3 regions of the Streptomyces sp. NPDC001100 genome follow, and region 2 is predicted to be linked to each of the others. Evidence: riboswitches for the same ligand, from Rfam matches in the RefSeq annotation. Region 2 holds a riboswitch; each other region holds the start of a gene.
What was found. A riboswitch is a leader RNA that binds a small molecule or an ion and turns the genes downstream of it on or off. The one in region 2 is predicted to bind cobalamin.

Region 1 (4,250 bases), on a different contig from region 2:
ACACCCGCCCGCAGCGTGCGGCACCACCCTCCGACAGTCATGGCACGCCCATCTTTGCACTCGACGTCTGATCGTCATCAGGGGTACGGGTACACACCGGGGCTTCGACTCACCACCAGCGCAGTGACTCATGTCACATGGCAACACCGGGAACTCGACGGCGGTTCGGGACGACCACTGGAGCGAGACGGTGCCAGGACGCACGACCACGGAGAGCACCGTGACCCGCCCACTGCGCCGGAACTCGAAGGGGACGAGGTCGCCCGAGCGCCATGTGCTGGAGACCGCGGAGACCGGCAGGTCGGCGACATGGCAAGGCTGTCGCCCGCCGCGATGTCGACCGAGTCGATCGCGGTGTCGTAAGGCGCGTTCCCTTGGGTCATACGGTGCTGGGAGAGAGCGACGCCACCGGAGGCGCGGGGTGAGGTGACCCGTGCAAGCGGTCGGCGGAGCCGCCCTCGTTGGCGTCACGGAAGAACGCCGATGTCTCCTCGGCTCCGGTCGACGGCAGCAGGAGGGTGCCCGGCCTCCCTGGTCGCATCGAACCGTTCTGCCGCGCACGGCAGTTGAAGCCCTACCGCTCCAGTAGTCGGCGGGGCGGAGGGCCGAGTTCCGATGCCCGTCCATGACGTAGATCACAGACGCAGGTGACCGGGGAAAGCCTCCACAACGGACCGAGCGCGGTGATCGACTCGATCACCGCGCTCGTCGTGGGGAGTTGGTCAGGCCGCCGGGACGGGGTCCGGCTCCTTCGACGGGGTGGTGGAGTCCGGTCGCGCGGGCTGGAGGAGACGCTCGGCGAGCGGGGCGAAGATCAGGCCGAGGGCCGTCCAGAGGATGAGTTGCGCGGCGACGGAGTAGAAGCGGAAGGTGAACAGCACGTCGGCCGGGAAGCCCGGGTACACGATGGTGCCCTTCGAGTCCTTCAGCGGCAACGGCGTCTCGGTGGCCTGGTCACCGAAGTTGGCCTTGTTGTACGAGAGATGGCCGAACTGCGGCAGGAGCAGCATGACGATCCCGATCGCGACGACGAAGGCGGCACCGGCAAGAAGCGTGGCGTTCCAGTTGCCGAAGCGGGCCTGGAGCCGCTTGCCGAGATAGACGGCTCCCGCGAGGAAGGCGACGGAGCACACGATCATGATCAGGTACAGGGCGCTGCGCTGCTGGATCGTCTCTTCGTGGCCGATCGCGGGCGGGTTGGCCGGGTACTTCAGGAACGGCACCAGGTACATGCCGAGGAACCCGCCGCCGGCGACGAGAAGCGCCAGGTTACGCGGCCTCAGACCGCCGGTACGGCCCAGGCAGACGGCGTAGGCGACGGCGAACAGGGCGCCCATCGCCATGCCGAAGAGGATCATGCCGGCGCCTATGCCGACGTTGGCCTGGATGGTGCGGCTGAACAGCTCATGTTCGTGGCCCTCGACGGGGAGGCCGGCCGCCTTGTCCAGGGCGTTCTGGGCGGCGTCACGGCCGCTCTCGTAGTCGATGGCCTTGGCGATCTGCGGTTCGGCGAAGATCCGCGCGAACACGAACGCGAGCAGGCCCGCTACTGCGCCGGCGAGGACGCCGCGCAGTATGAGCTTCTTTTCCATGTCGAGTTGTCCGTACGTCCAGGTGCCGGTGGAGGGTCAGTGGCAGGGGAAGCCGAGGAAGTGGCGGGCGTCGTGGACGAACTCGTGGACGTGCGTGTCGTTTCCGAACACCGACACGGCGCCCTGGTCGACACCGATGAAGTAGTAGACGGCCAGCGCGATCAGCGCGGTGCCGACCAGCCAGACGATGGACTTCGAGATCGGCAGGACGACCGGCGTGGACACCGGACGGGATGTGGAAATGCTGCTCAAGGTGAGCCCTCCTTCGGGATCGTGCGTCCCTTGCGTGTACGGGCGAGTGACGGTTCAGTGTCTGACTCGCCCACCACCTCCGGTGGCGGGCTCACAGTGGCGCGACCGTGCTGGAATTCCACCAGCTTCCTTATGCCATCACTACAGGGGGAGCGTACGGCGCGGCTCTCCGGACCGTCAATCAGGCCTGTGCCTGGGCGAGCGGCCCGCGCACGTCACACGGGTGGCTCAATCGCGTGGCGGCGCGGGTGGCAGGCGCTTACTACTGGACAGGATCAGCTGGTTCATCGCGCTTCGGGGGGCGATAGCAGCATCACCCTCTTCATGGAGCCGAGCATGACCACCCGCTCTTTCCCGCCCAGCCCGGACCGACCCGAGATATCTCATGACAGTGCGGCCCACCCACTCGCGCTGCACAGCCTGGTGCATGCCGCCGTCACCGACCGGCCGTTGGAAGAGGTCCTCCAGCTGATCACGTTGCTGGAACAGTCACCGAAGTACGCGCAGGCCACCGTCGACGCCCTGCGGGCGATCGGGGTGGACCGGTCCGTGGAGGACGTGACACGCCTGGTGACCCTGCTGACACAGCCGCCACGCCATCCCGACTCCGCCGACGAGACGATCCGCGCGGCGGCCGAGTCCCGGCCCGTGGAGGAGGTCACCCGGCTGATGGCCCTGCTGCACCGGGCTCCGCTGGAGCCGCACTGCGGGGAGGAGGCGGTACGGGCCGCGGCCGGCCGGCCCGTCGAGGAACTCGCCCAGTTGATCGGCCGCCTGGCCGAGGAACAGGACACACCCGTCCGGGCCCCGGGTCCGGCGGCCGATCGGTCCACCGCTGAGGCCGCTGTCGGGTCGGAGGCGACCGGACCACTCCCGGCAGACACGCACGAGCCGGAGCGGCCGGCCGACCGTCCGGCACGCCGACGCCGTCCACAGCCTCCGCGTACGATGCCACGGCGCGCCGAACTCCCGGTCTGGCCGCGGCTGTTCGCGGCGGCGGCGCTCGTCCTGTGCGGGCTGTCCTACTTCCCGCTGCACCGGGACGGGGCCTCCGGCGCCGCCTTCGGTTTCGCGCTGGGGGTCTCGATCCTGTGCGTCCTGCTGGCACCGGCGCTGGTTCTCCACGGCGGCCTGCCCGTACTCGCCCTGTCCATGGTGGTGCCGGCCGCGTTGGCGGCGATCCAGCTGTTCGACGGACGGTTCCACTCCACGCGGCTGTCCCAGGCGCTGCGGATCACTGCTGCGCCGCCCTGGCTGGCGGGGTTGACGGCCGCGCTCGCTGCGCTGGCGGCACTCACGGCCCTGCTCGCGCTTCTCACCGCACGGAGGTTCAGCAGGCAGCTCGCCCTTCCCGAACGCCCCGACGACCGCGCCATGGCGGAGGCGAACCGGAGGTCCGAGTAGGGTCGCCGGCCGTCGTCCGACAGCCTCCGCCCATCCGGAGCGAGGGCTCAACGGGTGGTGGCGTCGGGGCTGTTGACGGCGCCGCCGCTCGCGGACGGCACGGTCGAGGCCGAGGTCTCGGGGCTGGAAGAGGCGCTCTGACCGGCGCCGGCGCCGGTACCGGAGCTCGTGTCCGGCTCCGCGCTTGTGGACGGCGAGGCCGAGCCGCCCGTCCGTGACCCCGCACCGCTGGACCCGAGCGGTGTGGGCGTCGGACTGTGTGCGGGTGCGGACGTCCCGGCCGAACCGCCGCCCATCGACGTGCCCTTGCCCGATTCGCCCCGCACCGCGGCGGCTATCGGCTTGCCCATGATCAGCTCACCCGCGGTGACCGCGACCATCGCCAGGGCGAACACCAGGCCGGTCGCCAGCAGGTACTTCTTCCAGCCGACGGACTTCCAGAAGGAGCCGGTTCGATAGGTGGTCACCGACTCGTCCTCGGAGGGGCTGGTGGTCGGCGTCCGGTCACCGGCCCGGGCGCCGTCGGGTAACGCGAACGCCGCCCGGGCGTCGGCGCGTTGGATCGCACGCTCCTCACTCGGTGTCAGGGCCATCGCCATCACGGGCACCCGCTTGCGGATTCCTTCGCCGGTCCGCCGGAAAGCGTGCTGGAAGACCGCCGCGCCGGTGGTCGCGCTGGTGCTGACCACGGCGGCGCCGATGATCGTGCCGGTCACCCCCAGCAAGGACGCCAGCACCGCGCCCACCACGGTGGCAAGCGCACTCGCGACCACCTGCACCGCGGTCAGATCGAGGACCTTGCGTTTCGGCGCCTGCTTCTTCTCGTCCCGCTTCTTCTCTTCCGACTTCTGACTCTCCATCCGGGTCGACTGCCCGGTGGACCGCGTTTCACTTCTCCTCGCGCCAAAAGGGTTTCAATCGCGGCCAAGGTCAGGTCGCCGGCCGCCCCGAAAGCGTCTCGGTGAAGGGAGTGACGGGGCGTTCCAGGGCTTCGCCGTCCAC
Region 2 (4,250 bases):
TCGCGCTCCAACTGGTCGGCATCCAGGCCGTGTTGGACGTGATGGGCGTGGGTGGCAGCGCGAACTCCAACTGGTTCGTGAAGGACCTGCCGCTGCTGATCGCCTTCGCCGTGCTGGCCGCGTACACCTACTCGTCCGGCCTTCGCGCCCCCGCGCTGATCGCGTTCGTCAAGGACGGCCTGATCTACCTCGTCATCACCGTGGCGATCATCTACATCCCGATCAAGCTCGGCGGCTTCGACGACATCTTCAGCGCGGCGGGCGCCAAGTTCAAGGCGGCGGGAGCGGGCGGACTCGTACCCGCCCCGGCCGGCCAATGGACGTACGCCACCCTGGCGTTGGGCTCGGCACTGGCGCTGTTCATGTACCCCCACTCGATCACGGCGACCCTCTCCTCCAAGAGCCGCAACGTGATCCGCCGCAACACCACGATCCTGCCGCTGTATTCACTGATGCTGGGCCTGCTCGCGCTGCTCGGGTTCATGGCGATCGCGGCGGGCGTCAAGGTCACCAACGGCCAACTGGCCATCCCGCAGCTCTTCGAGAACATGTTCCCGGACTGGTTCGCGGGCGTGGCCTTCGCGGCGATCGGCATCGGCGCGCTCGTCCCCGCCGCCATCATGTCCATCGCGGCGGCCAACCTCTTCACCCGCAACATCTACAAGGACTTCATCAACCCGGACGCGACCCCGGCCCAGGAGACCAAGGTCTCCAAGCTGGTCTCCCTGCTGGTGAAGGTCGGCGCCCTGGCCTTCGTCCTGACGATGGACAAGACAGTCGCCATCAACTTCCAGCTCCTGGGCGGCATCTGGATCCTCCAGACCTTCCCGTCCCTGGTCGGCGGCCTCTTCACCCGCTGGTTCCACCGCTGGGCGCTGCTGGCGGGCTGGGCGGTGGGCATGATCTACGGCACGCTGGCGGCCTACGGTGTCGCCTCGCCGACGCAGGCCCACTTCGGCGGCTCCGCGAAGGAGATCCCGGGGATCGGCGAGATCGGGTACATCGGTCTGACGGCGTTCGTCCTGAACGTCGTCGTGACGGTGGTGCTGACGTTCGCGCTGAAGGCGCTGAAGGCTCCGGAGGGCGTGGACGAGACGAGCCCCGGCGACTACACGGCGGACGCGGGCGACCCGGGGGTGAAGGAGGAGCTCCCCGTAATCGCCGCCGGCTGAACCCACCCAGGGGCGCGGGGAACTGCGCGCCCCGCCACAACGAACCCGCGGCGGGCCACCGGGAACACCACCCTCGGCGGCCCGCTGTTTCGTACACACTCACCTACATGGACATCCTCATCCGGCGAGTGAAACCCACCGAATACGAGACCCTGGGCGAGATCACCGCCCAGGCCTACCTCCAGGACGGCCTCCTCGACTTCGGCGAAAGCGACTGGTACCTCGGCGAGTTGAGAGACGTGGCCAAGCGGGCAGCCGAGGCCCAGGTCCTGGTCGCCCTGGACGGCGAACAGGTCCTCGGCGGCGTGACCTTCGTCCCGTCCGGGGGACCCATGGCCGATCTCGCGACGGCGGGCGAGGCCGAGATCAGGATGCTCGCCGTCGCCCGCGAGGCCCGTGGCCGGGGTGCCGGCGAGGCCCTCGTCCGCGCCTGCGTCGAGCGCGCCAGGGCCACGGACGGCTGTGTGCGCGTCATCCTGTCGACCCAGCGCACCATGCACGCCGCCCACCGCATCTACGAACGGCTCGGCTTCACCCGCACCCCCGAGCGCGACTGGAACCCGATTCCGGAGCTCGACGACATCACTCTGCTCACCTACGAGTTGACGTTCTGACACGCTCCGAAGTCACCGCGACACAACATCTGGGGGTGCCACGACGACCCGGCACAAGATGTATGCTCATGCTCGCTGTCGACGCAGGGGAATCCGGTGCGAATCCGGAACTGTCCCGCAACGGTGTACTTGCGTGCATACGCACGCATGGTCAGTCCGAGGACCTGCCGACTGCGCGCGCCCGGCCACCCGGTCAGGGCGCATGACGTCCGGGCCTCGTGGAGTGGGCCGGTGGACGCGACGCCCCGTGCGCTCGTGAGCTGCCGCCTGCCCTCCGCAAGGCCCCGTGCCGAGCGAGGGAGAGCCCCACCGTGACCATCGCGCCAGCAGAGCCGGCTTCAGCGACCCAGGCGAACGAGGCGAACGCAGCGTCCGGAACCGACCGTCCCGGAACGGCCGTTCCCGGTGCCGACGGTCCCGGCGCCGCGATCCTGCGGACCCTGACCGAGCTGACCGCCGACCTTCCCGACGCCGACCCCGGCCGGGTCGCCGCCGCCACGCTGCGCGGCCGGTCCGCGCACGCGGACGAGACGGAACTGCGCGAACTGGCCACGGAGGCGGCCGCCGGCCTCATCTCCGAGGACCCCGTCTACTCCCGGCTCGCCGCCCGGCTGCTGACGATCAGCATCGCCGCCGAGGCCGCCTCCCAGGGCGTCACGACGTTCACCGGGTCCGTCGCCGTGGGCCACCGCGAGGGCCTTATCGCCGACCGCACCGCCGAGTTCGTGACCGTGCACGCGGCCCGCCTCGACGCGCTGGTCGACACCGAGGCCGACGACCGCTTCGGCTACTTCGGGCTGCGCACCCTCCACAGCCGCTACCTCCTCCGCCACCCGATCACCCGCAAGGTCATCGAGACCCCCCAGCACTTCATGCTGCGTGTGGCCTCCGGCCTGGCCGAGGACGACTCGACCCGTGCGCTCGACGAAGTCGCCGCGCTGTACCGCCTGATGAGCCGCCTCGACTACCTCCCCTCCTCCCCCACGCTCTTCAACTCCGGCACCCGGCACCCCCAGATGTCGTCCTGCTACCTCCTCGACTCCCCGCTGGACGAGCTGGACTCCATCTACGACCGCTACCACCAGGTCGCCCGCCTCTCGAAGCACGCCGGTGGCATCGGTCTGTCGTACTCCCGTATCCGCAGCCGCGGTTCGCTGATCCGGGGCACGAACGGGCACTCCAACGGCATCGTCCCGTTCCTGAAGACGCTGGACGCCTCGGTGGCCGCGGTGAACCAGGGCGGCCGGCGCAAGGGGGCCGCCGCGGTCTACCTGGAGACCTGGCACTCCGACATCGAGGAGTTCCTGGAGCTGCGGGACAACACCGGTGAGGACGCCCGGCGTACGCACAACCTGAACCTGGCGCACTGGATCCCGGACGAGTTCATGCGCCGGGTGAACGAGGACGGCGTCTGGTCGCTGTTCTCCCCGGCCGACGTGCCCGAACTGGTCGACCTGTGGGGCGACGAGTTCGACGCGGCCTACCGCAAGGCCGAGGCGCAGGGGCTGGCCAAGAAGACCATCCCGGCCCGTGACCTCTACGGCCGCATGATGCGCACCCTCGCGCAGACCGGCAACGGCTGGATGACCTTCAAGGACGCGGCCAACCGCACCGCCAACCAGACGGCCGAGCCGGGCCACACCGTCCACTCCTCGAACCTCTGCACGGAGATCCTGGAGGTCACGGACGACGGCGAGACGGCGGTATGCAACCTCGGTTCGGTGAACCTGGGCGCGTTCGTCGACCAAGCGAACGGCGACATCGACTGGGAGCGGCTGGACGAGACGGTCCGCACCGCCGTCACCTTCCTGGACCGCGTGGTCGACATCAACTTCTACCCGACCGAGCAGGCGGGCCGCTCCAACGCCCGCTGGCGCCCGGTCGGCCTGGGCGCGATGGGCCTCCAGGACGTCTTCTTCAAACTCCGCGTCCCCTTCGACTCCCCGCAGGCCCAGGCCCTCTCCACCCGGATCGCCGAGCGCATCATGCTCGCCGCGTACGAGGCCTCCGCCGACCTCGCCGAGCGCAACGGCCCGCTGCCGGCCTGGGAGAAGACCCGTACGGCGAAGGGTGTTCTGCACCCCGACCACTACGACGTGGAGCTGACCTGGCCGGAGCGCTGGACGGCCCTGCGGGAACGGATCGCCCAAGTCGGCATGCGCAACAGCCTGCTGCTGGCGATCGCCCCCACCGCCACCATCGCGTCCATCGCGGGCGTGTACGAGTGCATCGAGCCGCAGGTCTCCAACCTGTTCAAGCGCGAGACGCTCTCCGGCGAGTTCCTCCAGGTCAACTCCTACCTGGTGAACGAGCTGAAGCAGCTCGGCGTGTGGGACGCCCGCACCCGGGAGGCGCTGCGTGACGCCAACGGCTCCGTGCAGGGCTTCAGTTGGATCCCGGCCGAGGTCCGCGCGCTGTACCGCACGGCCTGGGAGATCCCGCAGCGCGGTCTGATCGACATGGC
Region 3 (4,250 bases), on a different contig from region 2:
TCCAGAGACCCCCTCAGTTCATCTTCCGTTCACCCAGGTTTCCTACGGTCAACGCACCAATGACTTCGAACGATTGCCTGGGTAAATGGAAAGCTTCTCGCTGATTCTCGCGATTGTGGTAGTCACCGCACTCGCGTTCGATTTCACGAACGGTTTCCACGACACCGCCAACGCGATGGCCACCACCATCTCGACCGGTGCACTCAAGCCCAAGGTCGCGGTGGCCATGTCGGCCACTCTCAACCTGGTGGGCGCTTTTCTCTCCGTGGAGGTCGCCAACACGATCTCCAAGGGGCTTGTCGACGAGAGCGGCATCCGTCCCGAGGTCATCTTCGCCGCCCTGGTCGGCGCGATCCTCTGGAACCTGGTGACCTGGCTCGTCGGCCTGCCGTCCAGTTCCTCGCACGCCCTGATGGGCGGTCTGATCGGCGCCACCATCGCCTCGGCCGGCACCGGCGCGGTCCACGGCGACGTCCTGGTCACCAAGGTGCTGCTGCCCGCGGTCGCGGCCCCGATCGTCGCGGGTGTCGCGGCGATGCTGGCCACCCGGTTCTCGTACACGCTGAGCCGGAACTCGGACGGCAAGGCCGCCGACAAGGGCTTCCGCGTCGGGCAGATCGCCTCCGCCGGGCTGGTCTCGCTGGCCCACGGCACGAACGACGCGCAGAAGACGATGGGCATCATCACCCTCGCGCTGATCGCCGGCGGTTCCATCGCCCCCGACTCGGACCCGCCCACCTGGGTCATCCTCTCCGCGGGCCTCGCCATCGCGATGGGCACCTACATCGGCGGCTGGCGCATCATCCGCACCATGGGCAAGGGCCTGACCGACCTCCGGCCGCAGCAGGGCTTCGCCGCCCAGACCAGCGCCGCCGCGGTCATCCTGGCCTCCTCGCACATCGGCTTCTCGCTCTCCACCACGCACGCCGTCTCCGGCTCCGTGATGGGTGCGGGCCTGGGCCGCAAGGGCGGGGTCGTCCGCTGGTCGACCGCCACCCGGATGTTCGTCGCCTGGGGTCTGACGCTGCCGGCCGCCGCGCTGGTCGGCGCGCTCGCCGAGTCGGTGACCGACCTCGGCGACTGGGGCACCGCGCTGGTGGCCGTCTTCCTGATCGCCTCCAGCACCGCGATCTGGCTGTTCTCCCGCCGCCAGGTGGTCGACGCCTCGAACGTCAACGAGTTCGAGGAGCCGGCCGGTGTGGTCACCGCGGCGATCGCCGCCGTCACCCCGCCCCCGTCGGTCGCCCTCTCCGAGGGCCTCACGGCGACGATCCCCTCGCCGCCCGTGACCCCGGCCCCCGTCGTGAAGTCGGACCCGGCGACCCCGCCGGCCGCCGCCGTCTGAGCCCGCGCCCCCGGTTAGAAGGAACGAATCAGCATGGACATCGACTGGGCAGCCCTCGGCTCCGTCTTCGGCGTCAGCCTCGTGGTCACCGTGGCCCTGGTGGCCGTTTTCACCCTCGGCATCACCGCCCTCTCGCGCCGCGAACGGGCCACCGCCCAGGGCGACTCCGCGGCCCTCGCCCTGACCGGCGCGTACGCCTGCTTCGCGGCCTGCGCGGCGGCGGTGGCTTACGGGATCTACATCATCGTGGCCTGACCGGCCGCCAGTTGGACCCACCGTGGGGTGCGGGACGGATCACCGTCCCGCACCCCACGTCTGTGTGCCCCTTCCGACGACCCGCGTGTGGGCATCAGCACACTCCTCCCCCGCAGGTCAACAGCAAGTTGACGCCCCTTCCAACCCCGTGGTGGACTGCCGGAGCCATGTACGGCGGCAGGAGAGGAAGCCGGTGCGAATCCGGCGCGGTCCCGCCACTGTCACCGGGGTAGACAACCCCGGGAGCCAGGAACTCTCACCGCCGGTCTCGTCGAACCAGGGCGTGGACACCCTGAGTGAGGACATATCGCCATGCTCGGCTGCCGTTCGAGGTCCCGTACCAGCGCAGTGTCCGACTCAGCGACCGGCTGAGCCGATGCGTGCCGATCGCGTCTTCGCGTACGGCGCCGCCGCCGGCCTTCTCGGCGACCACCTGCTCGGCGATCCCCGCCGCGGGCATCCGGTCGCCGCGTTCGGCCGCACCGCAGGTGCCGTGGAACAGCTGCTGTGGCGCGACCACCGAGGCTGGGGCGCCCTGCACACCGCCGTGTGCGTGGGCGGCACCGTCTCCCTGGCCGCCGTGGCGACTTCGGTCCTACGACCGTCCCGTACGGCCTCTGCCGCTCTCACCGCCGCCGCCACCTGGGCGGTCGTCGGCGGGACCTCCCTCGCGCGCGAGGCCGGGGTCGTCGCGCGGGCGCTGGAGGCCGGTGACATCGAGGCCGCGCGGGCACGGCTCCCGCACCTCTGCGGCCGGGACCCGCAGGCTCTCGACGCGGACGGTATCGCCCGGGCCGTCGTCGAGTCCGTCGCCGAGAACACCTCCGACGCGGTGGTGGGCGCCCTGGTGTGGGGCGGCATCGCGGGTGTCCCGGGCCTGCTCGGCTTCCGCGCGGTGAACACCCTGGACGCCATGGTCGGCCACAAGTCGGCCAAGTACCGCCGCTACGGCTGGGCTTCGGCCCGCCTCGACGACGTCGCCGGCTGGCCGGGCGCCCGCCTCACCGCCGCCCTCGCGACCGTAGCGGGCGGCGACCCGCGCGGAGCGGTGCGCGCCTGGCGCACCGACGCCCGCAAGCACCCGAGCCCCAACGCCGGTCCCGTGGAGGCCTCTTTCGCAGGCGCCCTCGGCGTGCGACTGGGCGGGACGCTCTCCTACGGCGGCCGGGTCGAGCACCGGCCCGTGCTGAACGGCGCCGGACGCGCCGTCGCCGTACCGGACATCGACCGTGCCGTACGGCTGTCCCGGCGCGTCGGCTGGCTCGCGCTCGGGGTCAGTGTCGCCGGGCGGCTCCTTGTGAAGGGACGGACGTCATGAGCGGCGGCGGGCTGTTGGTCGCGGGCACCACCTCGGACGCCGGCAAGAGTGTCGTCACCGCGGGGATCTGCCGGTGGCTCGTGCGGCAGGGCGTGAAGGTCGCGCCGTTCAAGGCGCAGAACATGTCCCTCAATTCGTTCGTGACGCGCGAGGGCGCCGAGATCGGCCGGGCACAGGCCATGCAGGCGCAGGCCTGCCGGATCGAGCCGACCGCGTTGATGAATCCTGTGCTGCTGAAACCAGGCGGCGACCGGACCAGCCAGGTCGTCCTCATGGGCAGGCCCGTGGGCGAGATGAGCGCGCGCGGCTATCACGGAGGACGGCAGGAGCAGTTGCTCGGCACCGTGCTGGACTGTCTCGCCGAGTTGCGGGGCACGTATGACGCGGTGATCTGCGAGGGCGCCGGGAGTCCGGCCGAGATCAATCTGCGGCGGACCGACATCGTGAACATGGGCATCGCGCGCAACGCACAGCTGCCCGTGCTCGTGGTCGGCGACATCGACCGCGGGGGCGTCTTCGCCTCCTTCTTCGGGACGGTGGCGCTGCTCAGCCCGGAGGACCAGGCCTTGGTCGCCGGGTTCCTCGTCAACAAGTTCCGGGGCGATGTGTCGCTCCTGGAGCCGGGGTTGGAGATGCTGCACGGCCTGACCGGGCGGCGGACGTACGGCGTGCTGCCGTTCCAGCACGGGCTCGGCATCGACGAGGAGGACGGGCTGCGCATCTCGCTGCGCGGGACCGTCCGCGAGTCGAACACCGCGCCGCCGGTCGGCGAGGACGTGCTGCGGGTCGCCGTCTGCGCGATCCCCCTCATGTCCAACTTCACGGACGTGGACGCGCTGGCCGCCGAACCGGGCGTCGTGGTGCGGTTCGTGGACCGGCCGGAGGAGCTGGCCGACGCCGATCTCGTCGTCATCCCCGGGACCCGGGGGACGGTGCAGGCACTGGAGTGGCTGCGGGAGCGGGGACTCGCGGACGCCCTCGTCCGCAGGGCAGCGGAGGAACGGCCGATCCTCGGCGTCTGCGGCGGCTTCCAGATCCTCGGCGAGCACATCGACGACGAGGTCGAGAGTCGGCGGGGCTCGGTCGACGGACTCGGAGTGCTCCCCCTGCGCGTGCGCTTCGCACGCGAGAAGACCCTCACCCGGCCGGTGGGCGAAGCCCTCGGCGAGCGGGTCGAGGGGTACGAGATCCATCACGGGGTCGCCCAACTCACGGGCGGAGAAGCCTTCTTGGACGGCTGCCGGGTCGGCCAGACCTGGGGCACGCACTGGCACGGCTCGCTGGAGTCGGACGGGTTCCGGCGGGCGTTCCTGCGCGAGGTGGCCGCCGCCG

Region 1: another riboswitch for cobalamin. It lies ahead of ACWDEW_RS33180 (CbtB domain-containing protein); the one in region 2 lies ahead of ACWDEW_RS19145 (ribonucleoside-diphosphate reductase subunit alpha).
Region 3: another riboswitch for cobalamin. It lies ahead of ACWDEW_RS42850 (cobalamin biosynthesis protein); the one in region 2 lies ahead of ACWDEW_RS19145 (ribonucleoside-diphosphate reductase subunit alpha).

The regions. Positions count from the first base shown of each region.
Region 1 covers NZ_JBSFKO010000028.1:68,938-73,187, reverse strand. The annotation lists gene ACWDEW_RS33190 (hypothetical protein) at 1-41, opposite strand, end outside; gene ACWDEW_RS33185 (CbtA family protein) at 723-1,592, opposite strand; gene ACWDEW_RS33180 (CbtB domain-containing protein) at 1,629-1,844, opposite strand; cobalamin riboswitch at 1,879-2,038, opposite strand; gene ACWDEW_RS33175 (hypothetical protein) at 2,181-3,248, shown strand; gene ACWDEW_RS33170 (hypothetical protein) at 3,296-4,108, opposite strand; gene ACWDEW_RS33165 (DUF427 domain-containing protein) at 4,179-4,250, opposite strand, start outside.
Region 2 covers NZ_JBSFKO010000012.1:44,295-48,544, forward strand. The annotation lists gene mctP (monocarboxylate uptake permease MctP) at 1-1,172, shown strand, start outside; gene ACWDEW_RS19140 (GNAT family N-acetyltransferase) at 1,280-1,786, shown strand; cobalamin riboswitch at 1,849-1,972, shown strand; gene ACWDEW_RS19145 (ribonucleoside-diphosphate reductase subunit alpha) at 2,098-4,250, shown strand, end outside.
Region 3 covers NZ_JBSFKO010000048.1:7,227-11,476, reverse strand. The annotation lists gene ACWDEW_RS42860 (anion permease) at 86-1,345, shown strand; gene ACWDEW_RS42855 (hypothetical protein) at 1,379-1,600, shown strand; cobalamin riboswitch at 1,736-1,875, shown strand; gene ACWDEW_RS42850 (cobalamin biosynthesis protein) at 1,977-2,918, shown strand; gene ACWDEW_RS42845 (cobyric acid synthase) at 2,915-4,250, shown strand, end outside.